One region of the Streptomyces sp. NPDC028314 genome, then DNA from elsewhere that is predicted to be linked to it. Evidence: riboswitches for the same ligand, from Rfam matches in the RefSeq annotation. Region 1 holds a riboswitch; the other holds the start of a gene.
The links. A riboswitch is a leader RNA that binds a small molecule or an ion and turns the genes downstream of it on or off. The one in region 1 is predicted to bind ZMP and ZTP.
Positions count from the first base shown of each region.

Region 1 (7,721 bases):
GAGCACGCTCACGCGTGACCCTGAGCCTCGACTTCGAGGGACACGGCATCGGCAAGGCCCTCGTCCCGCTCATGGTCAAACCCTTCGCCCGCAAGGAGATGCCCCGCGGCGAGGAGAAGCTGAAGCACCTGCTGGAGCACTGAACGCGGGAGCGCCGACCGCCGCCCGGCCGCCCGCCCGGCCGCCGGTCGGCGAAAAACCGGATGCTCCGGAGCACGTGGCGCACCCACACTGGGCGCGCCACGTACTCCACCCCTGAGGAACACCGCGCCCGTGCAGGCTTCCGTCACCGTCACCCCCGCCCAGATCCCCGAACTGCTCCTCGGACTCGCCACCGTGCGGCCGGTGTTCCTGTGGGGGGCACCCGGCATCGGCAAGTCCTCCCTGGTGAGGGCCTTCGCCGACTCCCTCGGCCTGGAGTGCGTCAGCCTCCTCGGCACTCAGCTCGCGCCCGAGGACCTGATCGGCGTCCCCCAGATCCGTGACGGCCGCTCCGTGTTCTGCCCGCCCGAGGCCATCGCCCGCGACGAGCCGTACTGCCTGTTCCTCGACGAGCTCAACGCGGCCACCCCGGACGTCCAGAAGGCCTTCTACTCGCTGATCCTGGACCGCCGCATCGGCTCCTACGAGCTCCCCGAGGGCTCCGTCGTCATCGGCGCGGGCAACCGCGCCACCGACAACGCGCTGGCCCGCCCCATCGCCTCGGCGCTCGTCAACCGGCTCACCCACGTCCACCTCCAGGCCTCCGCCGCGGACTGGATGGTCTGGGCCGGGGAGAACGGCATCCACCCCTGGATCACCGACTACCTCACCGACCGGCCCGACCACCTCTGGTCGCAGCCGCCGAAGACCGAGGAGCCGTTTTCCACCCCGCGCTCCTGGCACATGCTCTCCGACGCCCTGCACTCCTTCGGGACCGCGGTGGACGAACAGACCCTGAAGGTGCTCGCGCACGGCACCCTCACCCCCGCGCACGCCGTGTCCTTCTGCGGCTACGCCAAGATCGTCCGGCATGCCTTCGGCATCGAGGCGATCATGAAGGGCGATGTCTCCTGGCCCACCGCCCTCGGCGACCGCGACCTGCTGTACTACCTCGCCGACGCCTTCCGCGGCCGCCTGGTCAAGGAGCTGCCCGCACAGCGCGAGCACGTCTCGCCGGCCGTCCGACAGCTCGCCTTCCGCTCGAAGTCCCTGCTCGTCCAGCTCGCGGAGATCTCCGTCGAGGTCGCCCAGACCGTGATCGCCGACGACGCCGACGGGCTGCCCGTGCTGCCGTCCTGGTTCCTCATCGAGGCCGCCCGCGACATGCCCCGGCTGGTCGAGGCCCGCCGGTGAGCCGCAAGCCGGCCAAGGCGAACCGGCCCGACCCCGCCACCGCGGCCTTCGAGGCGGGCCGCCTGCTGGTGCGGCGCAACCCCGCCCTCACCGCGGTCAGCGGCACCGTCTGCCGCCAGGCCAAGTGCGCCGCGACCCCGGCCGGAGGGCTCGCCGCCGTGGACTCCGACGGCACGATCCACGTCCACCCCACCAAACGGGCCGATCCCGAGGAATGGGCCTGGACCCTCGCCCACGCCCTCCTCCACCTCGGCTTCGGCCACATCCCCGCCTCCCGCGAGGCGGACCGCCCGCAGCCCGACCGCTTCGAGCTCGCCGCCCGCTGCGCCGTCGTCAACCGCTTCCTGCTGACCTTCCCCGTCGGCCGGACCCCCGCCCACCTGCCCGAGGCGTACCCCGGCGGCGACGAGGAACTGCTGGCCGCCCGCTGGCGCCGCGACGGCATCCCGCCCGCCTACGAGAACTGCGGCACGGCCGGCGAGCACCCCGACCAGGTCCTCGTGACCCACCGCGTCCTCGGCACCGCCGTCCCGGACTGGGAGACCGCCTTCGCGCACGCCCTGACCCGCAGCGTCTCCGCCGCCATGGACACGGCCGGCGGCCGCCGCGACCGCGTCACCGGAGAGCGGGTCCGCCGGCACCCCTGGGACCGGGCCCTGAACTGGTTCGTCTCCTCGTACCCGCTGCTCGGCGGGCTCGCCGCGGGACTGCGGATCGTTGCCCACGCCGAACTGGCCCGCGCCCAGGGCATCGCGATCGCCGCCGTCAGCGCGAGCGCCGGGGAGATCTACGTCAACCCGCTGCGCACCCTCGACGACGAGGAATGGCGGTTCGTCCTGGCCCACGAGATGCTGCACGCGGCCCTGCGCCACGGCGAGCGCCGCGGCGCCCGCGACCCGTACCTGCACAACGTGGCCGCCGACTACGTCGTCAACGGCTGGCTCGTCGAGATGGGCGTCGGCGCCATGCCCGAGGGACTGCTCTACGACCCGGAGCTGAAGGGCCTCTCCGTCGAGGAGGTCTACGACCGGATCACCACCGACCTGCGCCGGACGCGCCGCCTGGCCACCCTGCGCGGCAAGGGCCTGGGGGACATCCTGGGGGAACCGCTGCCCCACCCGGGGAGCGGGCCGTACACCGACCTCGACGAGTTCTACCGCCGCGGCCTGGTCCAGGGCCACGACCTGCACGTGTACGGGGAGCGCGGGCTGCTGCCCGCCGGGCTGATCCAGGAGATCCGGGCCCTGGCCCACCCGCCCGTGCCCTGGGACGCGCGGCTCGCCCGCTGGTTCGACGAGTACGTGCCGAGGCCGCAGGCCGTACGGAGCTTCGCGCGCCCGGCCCGCCGCCAGGCCTCCACCCCGGACATCCCGCGCGCGGGCCGGTACTTCCCGCCCGAGGAGGTCGCCCGCTGCACCTTCGGCGTCGTGCTCGACACCTCCGGGTCGATGAGCGCCGCCCTGCTCGGCAAGGCGCTGGGCGCGATCGCCTCGTACGCCGAAGCCCGCGACGTACCGGCGGCACGCGTCGTGTTCTGTGACGCGGCGCCGTACGACGCGGGCTTCGTCGCACCGACCGAGATCGCGGGCCGGGTACGGGTGCGCGGACGCGGCGGAACCGAGCTCCAGCCGGGCATCGACCTGCTCCAGCGTGCGGAGGACTTCCCTCCGCAGGCGCCGGTGCTGGTGATCACGGACGGGTGGTGCGACACCCTGCGGATCCGGCGCGAGCACGCCTACCTGATCCCGCAGGGTGCCTCCCTGCCGTTCACGCCCCGGGGGCCGGTCTTCCGACTGGCCTGAGGGGCGGGGCCGGTCTAGTCGAGGTAGTCGCGCAGCACCTGGGAACGCGACGGGTGGCGCAGCTTCGACATGGTCTTGGACTCGATCTGGCGGATGCGCTCACGGGTGACCCCGTACACGCGGCCGATCTCGTCCAGGGTCTTCGGCTGGCCGTCGTTCAGGCCGTAGCGCATGGAGACGACACCCGCCTCACGCTCGGAGAGCGTGCCCAGGATCGACTGGAGCTGCTCCTGGAGGAAGGTGAACGACACCGCGTCGGCCGGCACGACCGCCTCGGAGTCCTCGATGAGGTCACCGAACTCGCTGTCGCCCTCCTCACCCAGGGGGGTGTGCAGGGAGATCGGCTCGCGGCCGTACTTCTGGACCTCGATGACCTTCTCGGGGGTCATGTCGAGTTCCTTGCCCAGCTCCTCCGGAGTGGGCTCGCGACCGAGGTCCTGGAGCATCTGGCGCTGCACACGGGCGAGCTTGTTGATGATCTCGACCATGTGGACGGGGATGCGGATGGTGCGCGACTGGTCGGCCATGGCACGCGTGATCGCCTGCCGGATCCACCAGGTCGCGTACGTGGAGAACTTGAAGCCCTTGGTGTAGTCGAACTTCTCCACGGCGCGGATCAGACCGACGTTGCCCTCCTGGATCAGGTCCAGGAAGAGCATGCCGCGGCCGGTGTAGCGCTTGGCGAGGGAGACCACGAGACGGAGGTTGGCCTCCAGCAGGTGGTTCTTGGCGCGGCGGCCGTCCTCGACGAGGATCTCCAGCTCGCGCTTGAACGCGGGCTTGTGGTCCTCCTCCTCTTCGAGCTTGTACTCGGAGAAGAGGCCCGCCTCGATGCGCTTGGCGAGCTCGACCTCCTGCTCGGCGTTGAGCAGCGGCACCTTGCCGATGAGCTTGAGGTAGTCCTTGACGGGGTCGGCGGTGGCGCCCGCGACCATGACCGTCTGCGCCGGGGCGTCGTCCTCGTCGTCGTCGGACAGGACGAAGCCCTGGGTGCCCGCGGCCTTGGGGGCCTCTTCCTCGGCCTCGTCGGCCAGGTCCTCGGCCGCCCAGTCCTCGCCCTCGACGGCGGGGGTCTCGCCCTCGTCGGCGTCCTTCGCGCCGGTCTTCTTCGCCGCGGCCGTCTTCTTGGTGGCCGTGGCCTTCTTCGCGGCGGTCTTCTTGACCGTCCGCTTCTTCGGCTCGGCGGCGGCCTCGGCCGCCACCTCCTCCTCGGTGCCGGAGGCCGACGGAGCGGATATCGCCGCCGCCGTGGCCGGGCTGGTGGCCGAGGCCTTGCGCGCGCCGATGGGGCGCGGCGCGGCGGCGGCCTTCTTGGTCACGGTGCGGGCGGGGGCGGCGGCCGCCTTGCGCGGCTTCTTCGCGGCAGCCTTGGTGGCGGGGGCCGCGCTGACGTGGAGGGCGACACCCTCCTCGTCCAGGACCTGGTTCAGGCTGCGCAGGACCCGCTTCCACTGGTCCACCGGGATGCGGCCGGCCTCGAAGGCCTGGCGCACGTCATCACCGTTGATGTGACCCTGCTCGCGGCCTCGCTCGACGAGCGTGACCAGGGCCTCCGATTCGGCGATCTCCGGAGGGAACGTACGGGACGGGCTGAGCGACACAAGGAGCCTCTCGTTGCGAACAGATAAGGGGTGGGCCGGACATCATCGCGCGAACTCGGGAAACAGACCCGAGGGGGGTCTGTATTCCGGGCCGCGCGAGGACACCTGTCGGTTCATCGCATGCCCGAGTCGATTCGTTACGCGCTGAATTGAGTGACCTGCGCCACGCTGTGGCGGCGCAACCGATCCGGCGTGGATCCGTCCGCCCTCCTCCGCCCGTTCCCTCAGCCCGTTTTGCGGGCCTCGATGAGGAAGCGGGAGGTGTGCGCGACGAACGGGCCTTCGCGTTCGATCCGTTCGTGCAGCTCGCGCAACCGGTCCCGGTAGTGCCCGACCGTGAAGCCCGGCACCATCCAGATCACCTTCCGTAGAAAGTAGATCACGGCTCCGATGTCGTTGAACTCCGTCCGCAGTCGTTCGGAGCGCAGATCGACGACTTCCAGGCCCGCCTCCCGAGCCTGCGCGACCGCGTCGTCGGGGTGCCGGCCGCGCCTGACCTCCTCCGGCTGCGGGCCCAGGAAGTACTCCACGAGCTCGAAGACACTGGCCGGACCGACCTGCTGCGAGAGGTACGTACCGCCCGGGCGAAGGACCCGCGCGATCTCCTCCCACCAGATGGTCACCGGGTGCCTGCTGCAGACCAGCTCGAAGGCCCCGTCGCCGAACGGCAGCGGCGGTTCGTCGGAGTCCGCGACCACGACCGCGCCCAGCGGGTGCAGCAGCCGGGTCGCCTTGTCGATGTTCGGCGGCCAGGACTCGGTGGCCGCCATGAGCGGGGGCAGCGGCGCGGCCCCGGCGAGCACCTCGCCGCCTCCGGTCTGGATGTCGAGGGCGGAGCCGGCCCGGGAGAGGCGTTCGCGCAGCAGCCCCTGATAGCCCCAGGAAGGGCGCTGCTCGGAGGCCCGGCCGTCGAGCCAGGAGAAGTCCCAGCCCTCCACGGAGACCGATTCCGCCTCCGCGACGAGATGGTCGAAAGTACGCGTCATGTCTCGATCGTCCCAGGTCGGGCGCCGGGCATCCACCGGGTATCGCCGGGGGGCTCCGCACGGCCGTCGACTAGAGTGGGCGGCGGGCCGTGACTGGCGTTCGGGTGGATCACCACCGGGGAGCGGCCCGGCGTACCCCCGTACGTCGACTGCCGCGCGCCTGGGCGAACCGCGATCCCGCAGCGACGCTCAGGAGACCCCTATGACGACTGCCCAGACCGATCAGGCACAGGCCGATCAGGCACAGGCCGACCAGACGCAGGCCGACCAGACGCAGGCCGACCAGGCCCGCACCGGCCAGGGCCGGACCGCCCGCCTCATGGACGGCACCGCCCTCGCCCGCCGCATCTCGGAGCAGACGGCCGCCCACGCGGCGAAGCTCACCGAGCGCACCGGCACCGCTCCCTGTCTCGCGACCGTGCTGGTCGGCGAGGACCCCGCCTCGGTCACCTACGTCCGCATGAAGCAGAACCGCTGCGCCAAGGCCGGGATCACCTCCCGCCACGTGGAACTCCCGGCGGAGACGACCACCGAGGAGCTCGTCGCCGCTATCACGGCCCTCTCCGAGGACCCCGAGATCAGCGGCATCCTGCTCCAGCACCCGGTCCCGCACCACATCGACGAGCGCGCCGCCTTCGAGGCCATCGCCCCCGGCAAGGACGTGGACGGTGTGACCATGCACTCCTTCGCCGCCATGGGCTTCGGCCTGCCGGGCTTCGTCTCCTGCACCCCCGGCGGCATCATGCGCCTGCTGGAGGCCTACGACGTGGACCTGACCGGCAAGCACGCGGTCGTCGTCGGCCGCAGCGCGATCCTGGGCAAGCCCGCCGGGATGCTGCTGCTGGAGCGGAACGCCACCGTCACCTACTGCCACTCCCGCACCCGGGACCTGCCCTCGATCGTGCGCCAGGCCGATGTGCTGGTCGCGGCCGTCGGCAAGGCCGAGTTCATCCGGGGCGAGGACATCAAGCCGGGCGCCGTGGTCCTGGACGCGGGCTACAACGAGGGCAACGTCGGCGACGTGCACTTCGAGTCGGCCGCCGCCCGCGCCTCGCTGATCACCCCGGTCCCCGGCGGTGTCGGCCCGATGACCATCGCCGTGCTCCTGGAACAGACCGTCCGGGCGGCCGCCGCCCAGGCCGGGCTGGACCTCGCGGACCTCTGACCCCGGCCGCTGCCGACGACGTACGACGTACGACGAACGCCCCGGGCCCTTCGGTCCGGGGCGTTCCGCGCCCCGGCCCGCGCCCCGGCCGGACCGCGACCCGGCGCCGGCGGTCAGCGGCCGACCGCCGCCCCGCGGCGGAACTCCGCCACGATGGGCGAGGACCGGAACTCCCGGGCCAGGGCGGCCAGCGGCTGCGGGGCCGGCCGGGGCGGCGCCGGATGCCCCGGCCCGGGGCGCGCGGCCGTACCCGCCCGGTCGGCGGCCGCCCGGCGCCGGCAGGCGGCCGCCAGCATGGCCGCGTCGGCCACCACCGAAGCCGCCGGACCGGTCAGGCCCTGCGCGCACGCGGCCTCGTACGCGGCGTCGCGCACGGCGGGGTCGAACCAGGACGCGAGGGCCAGCAGCCCGTCGTCGATCACCGACTCGCGGTGGATCAGCCGGATCCCGACCGGCGACCACCACGTCAGCGGCACGGTCGTCACGCTGGCCGACGCGAAGCCGCGCAGCGCCCGCCACAGCGGGCGCAGCCGCCGGTACTGGCTGAAGTCCCGCCAGGCCGCCGAGGCGCCGACCAGCGGCACGAGGAAGCCGGCCCCGACCATCAGGGCCGCCGCCGAGGCGAACGGCGGAGCCGCGTACGTGGACAGCCAGTCCCAGTCCCGGCCGGTCCAGCGGGCGCCCACCGCCGCCCACTTCGCGACGAGGTAGCCGATGTCGAGCAGCCCGCCGAGCATGAGCAGCGCCAGCCCGGTGCGCAGCGGCCGCAGCGAGCGGTCGACCCTCAGCATCCACTTCCAGCACAGGGTGCTCAGCGCGGTACTGCCCACGG
Region 1 is NZ_JBVHTP010000006.1:26,923-34,643, forward strand. Features, by position in the region: gene ACZ4TG_RS15600 (SRPBCC family protein) at 1-143, shown strand, start outside; gene ACZ4TG_RS15605 (ATP-binding protein) at 274-1,335, shown strand; gene ACZ4TG_RS15610 (vWA domain-containing protein) at 1,332-3,137, shown strand; gene ACZ4TG_RS15615 (RNA polymerase sigma factor) at 3,152-4,738, opposite strand; gene ACZ4TG_RS15620 (methyltransferase domain-containing protein) at 4,963-5,724, opposite strand; ZMP/ZTP riboswitch at 5,804-5,897, shown strand; gene ACZ4TG_RS15625 (bifunctional 5,10-methylenetetrahydrofolate dehydrogenase/5,10-methenyltetrahydrofolate cyclohydrolase) at 6,044-6,889, shown strand; gene ACZ4TG_RS15630 (MAB_1171c family putative transporter) at 7,003-7,721, opposite strand, start outside.

Region 2 (7,721 bases), on a different contig from region 1:
ACGCGGTGGTGGTGGGGTACGGGACCCCGTCGGACAGCGCGTGGTGGGGGGCGCTGGGGGCCCTCAAAGCGGTTGCCCTGGCCGGGCGTTAACGGGGCTCGGGGTGCCCCCGGTACCCCGGGCCTGTTTGCCGTTGCCCTGGCCGGGCGGTTTCCGGGGTTCGGGGTGTCCCGTGCCGGGCCGGGCCGCTTTGCAGCTCGGCTGCCGTTGCCCTGGCCGGGCGGGTGGCGGGGTTCGGGGTGCCCCGTGCCGGGCCGGGTCGGTTTGCAGCTCGGCTGCTGCGTGTCGCCTCAAGCGCCGGCGGGGCTGGGGTGGTGGGTCGGTGCCGGGTCCGGGGTGGGGTGTCGTCCGGGGCGGGCATGATTTATGGCGCCTGTTCAGGGCTTTGAATGTTCGGGCTTCTGTGCGCCACAAATCACGTTTTAGCCCCGGTCGACACCCCACCCCGGCCCCGTCACCGACCCCGGTGGTCGGATAACTGTCCCCTACCGCGGGGGTTGGGCTTCGTGGCCGGGGGCGGTGTCGGGGTGGGGTGTTGTCCGGGGCTAAAACGTGATTTGTTGGCGCCCTGTACCGCCCGGCAACTGGGGACCCGGCTGGGGCGCCATAAATCATGCCCGCCCCGGACCACACCCCACCCCGGCGGCGTCCCCGGCACCCCGCCCAGAGCGCAGCCAAACCCAGCCCCGTCGGCGCTTGAGGCGGCCGCAGCAGCCGAGCTGCAAACGAGCCCCGCCCCGCAGGGGCAGCCCGTTCCCCGCCCGGCCAGGGCAACGGCAGGGGCCACGGGGACACCCCGAAACCCCGTCAAACCGCCCGGCCAGGGCAACCGCCCGGCCAGGGCTACGGTTCGCCGAAGCGGGCCAGGGCCAGGGAGCCCGCCACGGCGATGGCGAAGCCGGCCACGGCGAGCCAGGTCAGCCCCTCGCGGGTGCGGTCGCCGAGCCACACCACCCCCACCACCGCCGGGCCGATCGTCTCGCCCAGCACCATCCCGGCCGTCGCCGCCGTCACCGAGCCGCGCTGCAGGGCGGAGGTGAGCAGCAGGAAGGCCGCCCCGCCGCCCAGCAGCAGCGCGTACAGCGCCGGGTTGGCCAGGGTCGACAGCGAGACGTCGTCGATGAGGCGGACGGCGACTTCGACGACCCCGAAGCCCGTGCCCGCCGCCAGGCCGAGGGTCAGGGCCCGGGCGCGGTCCGGCAGGCCGCCCGCCACCGCCCCCACCAGCAGCACCAGCCCCGCCACCCCCAGCAGGCCCAGCTTCAGTGCGAGGGATCCGGTCCCGGAGCCCTCTTCCCCCGAGGAGAGCCCCAGCATCAGGAGCCCGAGGCAGACCAGTCCCACCGCGCCCCACTCCAGCCCGCTCAGCCGTACGCGCAGCAGCCGGGACGCGACCACCGCCGTCACGGCGAGGCTGGCCGCCAGGGCCGCGCCCACCGCGTAGATCGGGATGTGCCGCAGGGCGATGATCTGGAGGACGAAGCCGACCGCGTCCAGGGAGAGGCCCGCCACGTACCGCCACTGCCGGAGCGCCCGCAGCAGCAGCGAGACGTCCACCCCGGAGCCCGTTCCCGGCTCGGCGGCCCGTGCCGCGACCGCCTGGAGGACCGACGCCGTACCGAAACAGACCGCCGCGCCAAGTGCGCAAATCATCCCAAGGAGCACGAACTGACTCTAGGTCACCGTCGTGACAAGGGTGTGACGACGGCTGGATTCCATCCCCCGGCAACCCCGTTCTAGTCTGTCGGGACCACGCCACCCAGGGAGCGATCTCAGATGGACACCAGCAAGACCACCCAGCGCCGGATGCGCTCGGGCGCCGTCGCGCTCGGCGGCATGGGCCTGCTCGCAGCCACCCTCGTGGCCTGCGGCAGCAGCGACGAGCCCGACAAGCGCTGCGCCGACCGCTCCACGCTGAAGAAGTTGGACAGCAAGGAGTGCAAGAGCGGCGGCCACGGCGCCTACTACTACGGCGGCAGCGTGTCCAACGGCAAGGTGGGCGGCGGCAGCTTCGACAAGTCCGCCGTCACCCGCGGCGGCATCGGCGGCCACAAGAGCTCCGGCTCCTCCGGCGGCTGAGCACCCCATGCAGCGGCACACCATCGAGCCCCGCCCCGGCTGGCAGAAGACCGTCGAGGAGCAGGGGCTGATCTACCCCCTGACCCGGTATCCCGACGACTCCCTGCGCCCCTACTGGGACGAGAGCGCGTACTACTCGTTCTCCCTCCCGGAGGTCGAGGCGCTGGAGAACGTCGTCGAGGAGCTGCACGCCATGTGCCTGGCCGCGGCCGCGCACATCGTCGAGCAGGACCGTTTCGCCGACCTCGGCATCACCGACCCGAAACTCGCCGCGCTGATCGCCGGGTCCTGGCACCGGCGCGCCGAGCAGCCTTCCCTCTACGGCCGCTTCGACCTGCGCTACGACGGCTCCGGCAGCCCCGCGAAGATGCTGGAGTACAACGCCGACACCCCCACCTCCCTGGTGGAGGCGGCGAGTCCGCAGTGGTTCTGGATGGAGGAGCGCTTCCCCGGCGCCGATCAGTGGAACTCGCTCCACGAGCGGCTCGTCGAGGGCTGGCGCCGGCAGGCCGAGCTGCTGCCTCCCGGCCCGGTGCACTTCGCGCACTCCGAGACCGACGAGCTCGGCGAGGACCTGATGACGGTGGCCTACCTCCAGGAGACCGCCGAGCAGGCGGGCCTGGACACGCAGGCCCTGTCCGTCGAGCAGATCGGCTGGGACAGCCTGTCCGGCCGGTTCGTCGACGAGAAGCTGCGCTTCATCCGCAGCTGCTTCAAGCTCTACCCGTGGGAGTGGCTGGCCACCGACGAGTTCGGCCCGCAGGTCCTCGGCACCTACGACCACGGCGGCGGCTCCGGCACCACCTGCTGGATCGAGCCGCTGTGGAAGATGCTGCTCTCCAACAAGGCGCTGCTGGCGATCCTGTGGGAGCTGTTCCCCGAGCACCCGAACCTGCTGCCCGCCTATCTCGACGGCCCGCGCGAGCTCGCGGAGACCACCGGGTACGCGGCCAAGCCCCTGCTGGGCCGCGAGGGGGCCGGGGTGAGCCTGCACGCGGCGGGCGCGGACGCGGAGCCGTTCGTCCCGGACGAGGGCGAGACGTACGTCTTCCAGGCCCTGGCCCCGCTGCCCGACTTCGACGGCAACCGGGTGGTGCTCGGCGCGTGGGTCGTCGAGGAGGAAGCGGCGGGGCTGGGCATCCGGGAGTCCGCGGGGCCGGTCACGGACGAGTACGCCCGTTTCCTGCCCCACGTCATCCTCTGACCGTGGCCGGCCCGGCAGCCCGGTCCGGCAGCCCGGTCCGGCAGCCCGGTCCGGCAGCCCGGTCCGGCAGCCCGGTCCGGCAGCCCGGTCCGGCAGCCCGGTCCGGGAGGACCGCTCTAGGCGGAGAGCACCGAACGCAGCTGGTCCAGCCCCCAGTCCAGGTCCTCCTTGCTGATCACCAGCGGGGGCGCGATCCGGATGGTCGATCCGTGGGTGTCCTTCACCAGCACCCCGAGTTCCATCAGCTTCTCGGAGATCTCCCGGCCCGTGCCGCGCGCCGGGTCGATGTCGACGCCCGCCCACAGTCCGCGGCCCCGTACGGCGGTCACCGCGCCCCCGCCGACCAGCAGGTTCAGCTCCCGGTGCAGGTGGTCGCCGAGTTCGGCGGCGCGCTGCTGGTACTCGCCCGAGCGGAGCATCGCGATCACCTCCAGGGCGACCGCGCAGGCGAGCGGGTTCCCGCCGAAGGTGGAGCCGTGCTCGCCGGGCCGGAACACGCCGAGCACGTCCCGGTCCGCGACGACGGCGGACACGGGCACGACCCCGCCGCCCAGGGCCTTGCCCAGGATGTACACGTCGGGGACGACCCCCTCGTGCTCGCAGGCGAAGGTCTTGCCGGTGCGGCCGAGGCCCGACTGGATCTCGTCCGCCATGAACAGGACGTTCCGCTCGCGCGTGAGTTCCCGTACGCCCCGCAGGTAGCCGGCGGGCGGTACGAGGACCCCCGCCTCGCCCTGGATCGGCTCCAGCAGCACGGCGACGGTGTTCTCCGTGACGGCGTGGGCGAGCGCGGTGAGGTCGCCGTACGGGACGATCTCGAAGCCCGGCGTGTACGGGCCGAAGTGGTCGCGGGCCTCGTGGTCCGTGGAGAAGGACACGATGGTGGTGGTCCGGCCGTGGAAGTTGTCGGCCGCGACCACGATCTTGGCGTGGCCGTCCGGGACGCCCTTGACCTCGTAGCCCCACTTGCGGGCGGTCTTCACCGCCGTCTCCACGGCTTCCGCGCCCGTGTTCATGGGCAGCACCATCTCCTTGCCGCACAGCGCGGCGAGTTCGGTACAGAAGTCCGCGAAGCGGTCGTGGTGGAAGGCGCGGGAGGTGAGGGTGACCCGCTCCAGCTGGGCGCGGGCGGCGTCGATCAGCCGGCGGTTGCCGTGGCCGAAATTGAGCGCCGAGTAACCGGCCAGCATGTCGAGATACCTGCGGCCCTCCACGTCGGTCATCCACGCGCCTTCCGCCGACGCGACGACGATGGGCAGGGGATGGTAGTTGTGCGCGCTGTGCGCGTCGGCGGAGCGGATGGCATCAGCAGTATTCGACACGGGGTCTCCGATCGTCCGTCAGGCCTGTGACGAGGGTGGCGTCACTTTCCATCCTCGCTCGCGATGCGGACGGAGAAACCTTTCTCGTGGCGTGCCCGCTAAGGTGGGCCCCACGCACGGCGACTGGCGTACGGAGAACCAACTCCGGGGGAGCCGTGCGCGCACGACCGCATACACGGCCGCTCGCCTGGGCCTCGCGGGGACGAAGACGACATCGACCCCGGAGGAGCCGCCATGACCGCGCGCCGCCATCCCGCCCTTTTCGCGACCGACCCCGAGCTGGCGTCCTTCGTCGAGGCGGAGGAAGTACTGCAGGCCGAGACCCTGCGGCTGATCCCCAGCGAGAACTACGTGTCCGCCGCCGTGCTGGAGGCCTCCGGCACGGTCCTGCAGAACAAGTACAGCGAGGGCTACCCGGGCCGCCGCTACTACGAGGGCCAGCAGAACATCGACCGCGTCGAGGCGCTGGCCGTCGAGCGGGCGAAGGGCCTGTTCGGCGTGGACCACGCGAACGTGCAGCCGTACTCCGGCTCTCCGGCCAACCTGGCCGTCTACCTGGCCTTCGCGAAGCCCGGCGACACGGTGATGGGCATGGCCCTGCCGATGGGCGGCCACCTCACGCACGGCTGGGGCGTCTCGGCGACGGGCTCGTGGTTCCGGGGCGTGCAGTACGGCGTCTCGGCGGAGACCGGCCGGATCGACTACGACGCGGTGCGCGAGCTGGCCCTCGCGGAACGCCCGAAGATCATCTTCTGTGGCGGTACGGCGCTGCCCCGCACGATCGACTTCGAGGCCTTCGCCTCCATCGCGAAGGAGGCGGGCTCGGTCCTGGTGGCCGACGTCGCGCACATCGCGGGCCTGATCGCGGGCGGGGCGCACCCCTCGCCGGCCGGGCACGTGGACGTCATCTCCACCACCACCCACAAGACCCTGCGCGGTCCGCGCGGCGCGATGCTGATGTGCCGTGAGGAGCACGCGAAGGCCATCGACAAGGCGGTCTTCCCGGGCCTCCAGGGCGGCCCGCACAACCAGACGACGGCCGGTATCGCGGTCGCGCTGCACGAGGCGGCGCAGCCGGCGTTCGTCTCTTACGCGCACGCGGTCGTCGCCAACGCCAAGGCGCTGGCCGCCGCCCTGCTGGAGCGGGGCTTCGACCTCGTCTCGGGCGGTACGGACAACCACCTGATCCTGATGGACCTGACCTCGCGGGGCGTCCCGGGCAAGATCGCCGCCAAGGCGCTGGACCGGGCGGGCATCGTGGTGAACTACAACACGGTCCCGTTCGACCCGCGCAAGCCGTTCGACCCGTCGGGCATCCGGATCGGCACGCCTTCGCTCACCTCGCGGGGCCTGTCGCAGGAGCACATGCCGGTGGTGGCCGACTGGATCTCCCGCGCGGTCGAGGCCGCCGCCAAGGGGGACGAGCCGGCCCTGGCCGCCGTCCGCGCCGAGGTCACCGACCTGATGGCGGCCTTCCCGGCACCGGGGCTCCCGTTGTCGTGACCCTGCGGCGGCGTCGCGGGGCTCCGCCCCGCGCCCCGCGCCCCGCAATCCGCGCCTCGAACGCCGGCGAGGGCCGGATCTGTCCGGCGGCGCCCCGGAAAGCGGTCGCTCGGCCGGGGCAAGATCCGGCCGCCTGACTACTGCCCGGTACGTGGGCGGCCCCCGCACGGCGGGCGGGGCGCCGTCCGGGGCGGGGGCCCGCGGGGCCCGCGGACCCGGACGGTTCCGGCCAGCGAAGGGCCCGAGCCCGCCCCCGCACCTGAGAGAATGAGGCCATGGCTTCTGACCGTCCTCGCGCGCTCTCCGGCATCCAGCCCACCTCCGGTTCGTTCCACCTCGGGAACTACCTCGGAGCCATCCGTCAGTACGTCGCCCTGCAGGAGACGCACGACGCCTTCTACATGGTCGTCGACCTGCACGCGATCACCATGCCGCAGGATCCGAAGGAACTGCGCGCGAACACCCGGCTCTCCGCCGCCCAGCTGCTCGCCGCCGGCCTGGACCCCGAGCGCTGCACGCTCTTCATCCAGAGCCACGTGCCCGAGCACGCGCAGCTCGGCTGGGTCATGAACTGCATCACCGGCTTCGGTGAGGCGAGCCGGATGACCCAGTTCAAGGACAAGTCCGCCAAGCAGGGCGCCAACAACGCCACCGTCGGCCTGTTCACGTACCCGATCCTCCAGGTCGCCGACATCCTGCTCTACCAGGCGAACTCCGTCCCCGTCGGCGAGGACCAGCGCCAGCACATCGAGCTGACCCGCGACCTGGCCGAGCGCTTCAACACGCGCTTCGGCCAGACCTTCACGCTCCCCGCCGCGCACATCGTCAAGGAGGTCGCGAAGATCTACGACCTCCAGGACCCGGCGATCAAGATGTCGAAGTCCGCCTCGTCCCCCAAGGGCCTGATCAACCTCCTCGACGAGCCCAAGGTCACCGAGAAGAAGATCAAGAGCGCGGTCACCGACACCGAGGCCGAGATCCGCTTCGACACCGAGAAGAAGCCCGGCGTCAGCAACCTGCTCACGATCTACTCCACCCTCACGGGCGAGTCCGTCACCGAGCTGGAGGCCCGGTACGAGGGCAAGGGCTACGGCGCGCTGAAGACGGACCTGGCCGGTGTGATGGTCGATTTCGTCACACCGTTCAAGCAGCGCACCCAGGACTACCTGGACGACCCGGAGACCCTGGACGCCGTGCTGGCCAAGGGCGCGGAGAAGGCTCGGGCGGTCGCCGCCGAGACCCTGGCGCAGGCTTACGACCGCCTCGGTTTCCTGCCCGCCAAGCACTGACCGACAGAGGGCCCTGGCGGTCCGGGGGGTGCTGGCTCCACACTGAGGCGGCAGCACCCTTTCACACGACAGACGGAGGACATACGTGGGGACCGTAACGCTCGGCGTTTCGATCGCGGTCCCGGAGCCGTACGGCAGCCAGCTCCAGGGGCTGCGCGCCGGCTTCGGGGACGCCGCCGCGCACGGCATCCCCACGCATGTCACCCTCGTCCCGCCCACCGAGGTGGAGGCCGAGCGGCTTCCGGCGATCCGGGCCCACCTGGCCGAGGTGGCGGCGGCCTTCCGTGCCTTCGCGATGCGGCTGGCGGGCACCGGGACCTTCCG
Region 2 is NZ_JBVHTP010000013.1:72,170-79,890, reverse strand. Features, by position in the region: gene pdxR (MocR-like pyridoxine biosynthesis transcription factor PdxR) at 1-92, shown strand, start outside; gene ACZ4TG_RS27650 (hypothetical protein) at 844-1,653, opposite strand; gene ACZ4TG_RS27645 (hypothetical protein) at 1,777-2,079, shown strand; gene ACZ4TG_RS27640 (glutathionylspermidine synthase family protein) at 2,087-3,283, shown strand; gene rocD (ornithine--oxo-acid transaminase) at 3,400-4,605, opposite strand; ZMP/ZTP riboswitch at 4,715-4,805, shown strand; gene ACZ4TG_RS27630 (serine hydroxymethyltransferase) at 4,840-6,108, shown strand; gene trpS (tryptophan--tRNA ligase) at 6,384-7,397, shown strand; gene ACZ4TG_RS27620 (2'-5' RNA ligase family protein) at 7,483-7,721, shown strand, end outside.
Region 2: linked by a shared signal. The riboswitch ahead of ACZ4TG_RS27630 (serine hydroxymethyltransferase) and the one ahead of ACZ4TG_RS15625 (bifunctional 5,10-methylenetetrahydrofolate dehydrogenase/5,10-methenyltetrahydrofolate cyclohydrolase) in region 1 are both predicted to bind ZMP and ZTP.